Linked DNA regions of Companilactobacillus allii. The protein of the gene in region 1 interacts with the protein of each later gene in a pairwise test. Links are inferred from orthologs where the notes say so. Each region holds a gene or a part of one and is shown on either strand. Other genes may lie near its edges. The genes, in order: topA and BTM29_RS06900.

Region 1 (3,334 bases):
ACCCTGAGAATTTAAGGGAAATTTATAATCCACCAGCATTGCTATTTTACCAGGGTGACATTTCACTATTAAAAACTGATTGTACAGCTATAGTTGGTGCCAGAGAAGCGACTGAATATAGTTATCGTTGCATTAATGGACTTGTACCTAGAATTATAGACCGTTATACTATTGTAAGCGGTTTGGCAAAGGGTGTTGATGGTTGGGCACATCAAGTAACCTTGAATAATCATGGTAAAACTATTGCTGTGATTGGTAATTGTTTGAGTGATTATTACCCTACTAAGAATAAAAAACTTCAAGATGAAATCTTTGAGTTTGGACTTGTTATTAGTGAATATCCGCCAGGATGTAATATTCAAAGGTGGCATTTCCCGCAACGAAACCGTATAATCGCAGGTATCAGTCAGCGAGTAATTGTAACCGAAGCAAAAGAGCGAAGTGGTTCACTTATTACGGCTGAATTGGCAATGCAAGAAAACAGAGATGTTTATGCAATACCAGGTAAGATAGATGAGAGTACGTCAAAAGGATGTAATAAGTTAATTGAAGAGGGTGCAATACCACTAATCAACTTTAGTGATTTTTAATTTTTTCTCTGATTGATAATTTAATGTATCGTTTTGATTGACAAATTCAAAAACAATAAATATTATATTGAACAGTTTCCTAAATGATTCATTTCAGAAAGGAGCACTTTGCGTGCCAGCGAAACAAAAGAATTTGGTGATTGTTGAATCACCTTCAAAAGCAAAAACAATTGAAAAATATTTGGGACGTAATTATCACGTTGTAGCAAGTTTGGGACATGTTAGAGATCTACCTAAGAGTCAAATGGGTGTCGATATCGAACATGACTACGAACCTAAGTACATTTCTATTCGTGGTAAAGGTCCTGTTATAAAAGATTTGAAAAAAGAGGCTAAAAAAGCCAAAAGAGTTTATCTTGCAGCCGATCCGGATCGTGAAGGAGAGGCCATCGCTTGGCATGTTTCCCATTTATTGGGACTTGATGTCAACGGTGATAATCGTGTTGTATTTAATGAGATTACTAAAGATACTGTTAAACAGGCATTTAAGAAACCTCGTAGTATCGATATGAACTTAGTCGATGCACAACAAGCTCGTCGTGTTCTTGATAGATTAGTAGGATATTCTATTTCACCTATTCTTTGGGCAAAAGTTAAAAAGGGATTAAGTGCTGGACGTGTTCAGTCAATCGCTTTGAAACTTGTTATTGAACGTGAAAAATCAATAAAGAAATTTATTCCTGAAGAATATTGGACTATTGAGTCAACATTCAAACATGGTAAAGATAAGTTTAATGCTAACTTTTATGGTATTGATCATAAAAAAACTGAATTAAAAGATAATGCTCAAGTTCAAGAAGTTCTTGGAAAAATCAATAAGAGTGATGATTTTGACATTGAAAAGGTAACGAAAAAAGAACGTAATAGATTCCCCGCTGCCCCATTTACGACTAGTTCACTTCAACAAGAGGCTAACCGTAAATTGAATTATAAGACTAGAAAAACAATGATGATTGCTCAACAACTTTATGAAGGAATCAATCTTGGAAGAAAAGAAGGCACAGTAGGTTTAATTACTTATATGCGTACTGATTCCAAGCGTATTTCAAAGGTTGCACAAACTGAAGCATCAGAATTTATTCATAAAGAATTTGGTGAACCTTTTGCTGCAGTTAAGATGCGTAAGGATAAAAATCAAGAAGGTGCACAAGACGCCCATGAGGCTATTCGACCATCTTCAGTATTACGTACTCCTAAGTCATTGAAAGATATTTTGACACGTGATCAATATCGTTTGTATGACTTGATTTGGTCACGCTTTGTGGCTAGTCAAATGACACCTGCTGTTTATGACACTATGACTGTTGATTTAACACAAAATGGTGTTATGTTCAGAGCCAACGGTTCAAAAATCAAGTTTGAGGGATACCGCAAAGTTTATCAAAGTACTTCAGAATCTAATAAGAAGGATAATATTCTTCCTGAACTTGCTGAAGGTGATAAAGCTAAGCTTCAAACAAACGATCCAGCACAACATTTTACACAACCACCTGCAAGATTTACTGAAGCTTCACTTGTTAAGGCCTTGGAAGAAAATGGTGTTGGCCGTCCTTCAACATATGCTCCAACAATTGATACTATTCAGAGACGTTACTATGTAAAATTGAATGGAAAAAGTTTTGAACCGACTGAATTAGGTGAAATTGTTGATAATTTAATTCAAGATTACTTCCCAGATATTGTTAATATTGATTTCACAGCTCATCTAGAAGATGAACTTGATGAAATTGAAGAGGGTAAGGAAGATTGGGTAAAGGTTGTTGACCACTATTACAAACCTTTTGCTAAAGAATTAGAATCAGCCGAGAGCAAAATTGAAAAAGTTCAAATTAAAGATGAGCCAGCCGGTATGGATTGTGACATCTGTGGTGCACCTATGGTTATCAAGATGGGTCGCTATGGTAAATTCTATGCTTGTTCACGATTCCCAGACTGTCGTAATACAAAACCAATTGTTAAAGAGATTGGTGTAGTTTGTCCTAAGTGTAAAGAGGGACAAGTCATTGAAAGAAAATCAAAGAAAAACCGTATTTTCTATGGTTGTTCTAGATATCCTGATTGTGACTTCGTTTCATGGGATAAACCAATTGGACGTGATTGCCCTAAAGATGGCCATTATCTAGTTGAAAAGAAAGTTAAGGGTGGTCGTCAAGTTCTATGTCCAAATGGCGATTATGAAGAACAGGTTCAAAAATAAATGATCGAACAAGATTTAATTGACAAGTTTATTGATTATTTGATGATCAACCATCATTATTCTGAAGATACTAAAAGTTCATATTTGGAAGATATCAATAATTTTGTAAAATTTCTTGATGATAATGGTGGATTCAAGGGATTTACAAAAATAAATCGACTCGATGTGGAGACATACTTAACGTATTTAGATGAAAAGAATTATGCTGATGAAACGGTGGCTAGAAGGGTTTCAGCGTTGAGATCCTTTTATAATTTTCTGTTACGTAATAAGTTCATGAAAACTAATCCGTTTGATCTTATTCAGCTTAGACATAAAGGACGTAAATTACCGCGCTTTTTTTATGAAAAAGAAATGAAACAACTTTTCGAAGCTGTAAAAGGTGATGACGCCCTTTCTGAAAGAAATTCTGCGCTATTAGAGTTACTATATGCTACTGGGATGCGTGTTAGCGAATGTTCCAATCTTGAATTAGAACAATTAGATTTTACTAACGGTATCGTTTTGGTACATGGTAAAGGTGATAAAGATCGTTATGTGCCGTTTG
Region 2 (3,222 bases), 640 kb from region 1 along the record:
ATAACTCCGTTTGTAATTAAACTTGCTTACATTTTGGGTGCCGTAGATAATCCAAATGCTCGTCGTGTAAATAAAAAGCCAATGCCTACTATGGGTGGGCTGGCTATTTTTATTGCCTTTACATTTTCGACCTTTGTATTGTTGCGAAATCAAATTCCTAGCCATGAACTATTCAGTGTCTTCTTGGCAGAATGTATTATTATTTTGACAGGAATTATTGATGATATTAGAGAATTATCGCCAAAAGCAAAAATGGCCGGAATATTCGCTGCAGCACTGGTGATTTATTTCTTAGCCGGAATCAGAATGAATGAAGTCGTAATACCTATATTTGGAACCTTTCAACTTGGCTGGTGGAGTTTCCCAGTTACGATCATTTGGATATTAGCTATAACTAATGCAGTTAATTTGATTGATGGACTTGATGGCCTTGCAACAGGTGTTTCAATAATCGCCTTGTTCACCATGGGAGTTGTTGGATATTTCTTTTTGAATATAACTAATGTCTATGTATCAATTTGGATTTTTGCTTTAGTGGCAGCCTTACTAGGATTCTTACCACATAACTTCCATCCGGCCAGTATCTTCTTAGGTGATACTGGGGCGTTGTTTATAGGATTCATGATGGCAGTATTTTCATTAAAGGGTTTGAAGAATGTGACCTTTATTACCATGTTGATTCCAGTAATTATCATGGGAGTTCCAATAACAGACACTGTATATGCAATGTTGAGAAGATTCTTGAATAAGAAACCAATCACTCAAGCTGATAAACATCATTTACATCATAGATTAATGCAATTAGGATTATCACATAGACAAACCGTTCTGGTTATTTATGGATTGTCATTGATATTTGCATTCATCTCATTGCTTTACCCACTATCAAGTTTGTGGGGCAGTGTTCTTTTGACAATTGGTGTATTACTTGGTTTGGAACTGTTCGTTGAATCCATAGGCCTTCTTGGCGATAACCGACAGCCATTGTTAAGAACGATTCAGAAGTTTGTTAAACGATTAGAAAAGAAAGATTGATTCACGAAGTTGTACAAAACACGTTCAGTTTTCGAATATGGTACAAAAAAGAAGCCGGTATTTACGCAAGTAAATGTCGACTTCTTTTTGGTTGATGGAGAAAATTGTGTTTTGGCACGTGTTTTTATTACAAATTTGAGTGAGAGAGTTTTAAATAGACACTTGTTTATAAGTTTGCTCGATCTCATTAAATACTATTTGATTTTGAAATTGGTTAGTAATATCTTGAATTATTTCTTGATGCTTTGCCAGATCTAGATATACATTGCAAGTGACATCAGTAGAGAAGGTCTTATTTTCTAGAATGATCTGCTCATTTTTGGCATAGTTTTCAAACTTGTCGTATAGGTGATAAGGAATGGTCAATTCATATCCTTGCTGTAAACGATTTTCAACTAGGCCAATTTCTTTAATGGCATCGGATGTAGTGGATGAGTAGGCACGAATTAGTCCTCCAGCACCTAATTTTATGCCACCAAAATATCTAGTTACGACTGCAGTAACGTTTTTTAAGTCGTTTTGTTGTAAGACATTCAGGATTGGGGAACCCGCAGTCCCACTAGGTTCTCCATCATCTGACATGCGTTCTATTTCAACGTTTTCAAGAACTATAAAGGCCGTGCAATTATGTGTAGCACCAGATTCTTGCTTTTGGATTTTTGAAATAAATTGTTTGGCTTCATCTTCAGAAAAAGTTTGAGCAATGTGTGCAATGAAACGAGACTTTTTTATATCTTTTTCAAACGCTCCTGTTTGAGCAATTGTTTTATAATTTTGCAAATTTGTTATTCCTTTCGTAATTTAATTTATGAATAATTTAAATGAATATTTAGGTGGTCGTATTTTTAATACGACGGAATTGAATGATGAACAGATAGAATTATTGCTTAGTATCGGTGGCAAAAAAATAAATGCTATAGAGAATAATGTTTGCCAGAGATGCTTAATGATGGTGAAAAATAATTCAAAACTTATTTATTGTCGAAGTTGTATCAACCTCGGCAGAATCAGTGAGCGTGACCAATTGATAATTTCACCAGCAGAAGCACTATTTAGCGATAGGAGTCCATCTTTACAGTGGTCCGGTGAATTAACCATTATGCAGAAAAAAGCTTCTGAGGAGCTTATTATGGCATATAATACGGGAGTTAATCACTTAGTTTGGGCGGTTACTGGTGCCGGTAAGACTGAAATGACGTATCCATTGATCGAACGTATTATTTCTGATGGTAAACGTGTGGCTTTTTGTTCTCCTAGAGTTGATGTTTGTATTGAACTATTCCCTAGAATTCAAGCAGCCTTCCCACAAGTTAGTATTGGATTATTCCATGGTAAAAGTGAAGAAACGTATTCATTGACACAAATAATGATCTCCACTGTGCATCAACTAATAAAATTTGATAAGGCTTTTGATGTGTTGATAATAGACGAAGTGGATTCATATCCATTAGCGGGGAATGAAATGCTTGAAAAGGCCATTTATAAAGCAAAGAGACCAACAGGTAATTTAGTATTTTTGTCAGCAACACCGCCAAAAAGGTTGATAAAAGATGTTGAAAACAAAAAAATCACTATATCTAAATTGTATCAAAGATTCCATACTTATCCATTACCACAGCCTAAGTGCCACATGTTATTCAAATCTAGTGATTATTTTAGGATAAATCCAAGAATAAAATTAAAAATAAAAAAATTGATAGAAAATAATGAACGGTTTATGTTATTTTTTCCAAAAATTCCAGCGATGTTAAAATTTTCTGAGAGTTTAAAAATCATTTTTCCTGAATTAAGTTTTGTGGACGTTAGTTCAAAGGACGAACAAAGATTGGATAAGGTTTCTCAATTTAGAAAAAAAGAAATTCAAGCTATTTTAACGACTACTATCTTGGAACGTGGAGTAACTTTTAAGAATATTACCGTGATAGTGATCGATGCGGATGCTAAAGAATTTTCTAAAACTGCACTAATTCAAATAGCTGGTAGAGCCGGTCGTGCTAAGGAATCTTATGATGATGAGGTGCATTTCTATTATCAAAGTTACAATCGACAAGTTAAACAGGCTTGTTCTGAAATAAAATATCTGAATCGACAGGCCAGCAAATGAGATGTCTAAATTGTGGTAATAAAAGCATAAACGAGTTGAATTTAAAAATTATTTTTGGGTTTGAAGATTTCGTTCCAGATAAT

Evidence for each region.
Region 2: the proteins of topA (region 1) and BTM29_RS06900 interact in binary tests that used the Escherichia coli proteins (3 or more experiments, as listed by UniProt). The link is inferred for Companilactobacillus allii from one-to-one orthologs.

Annotation. Positions count from the first base shown.
Region 1 is NZ_CP019323.1:2,055,819-2,059,152, reverse strand. Bases 254-3,244 are described here. They hold topA (type I DNA topoisomerase), read left to right. Parts: upstream 254-702; coding sequence 703-2,787; downstream 2,788-3,244. Other genes in these bases: xerC (tyrosine recombinase XerC), read left to right, coding at 2,788-3,244; dprA (DNA-processing protein DprA), read left to right, coding at 254-590. Also shown: more of dprA, read left to right, coding at 1-253; more of xerC, read left to right, coding at 3,245-3,334. UniProt on the Escherichia coli protein: Releases the supercoiling and torsional tension of DNA, which is introduced during the DNA replication and transcription, by transiently cleaving and rejoining one strand of the DNA duplex.
Region 2 is NZ_CP019323.1:1,420,839-1,424,060, forward strand. The notes cover bases 1-2,879. They hold BTM29_RS06900 (YigZ family protein), read right to left. Parts: upstream 1,816-2,879; coding sequence 1,186-1,815; downstream 1-1,185. Other genes in these bases: BTM29_RS06895 (glycosyltransferase family 4 protein), read left to right, coding at 1-1,035; BTM29_RS06905 (helicase-related protein), read left to right, coding at 1,844-2,879. Outside these bases: more of BTM29_RS06905, read left to right, coding at 2,880-3,139; BTM29_RS06910 (ComF family protein), read left to right, coding at 3,175-3,222.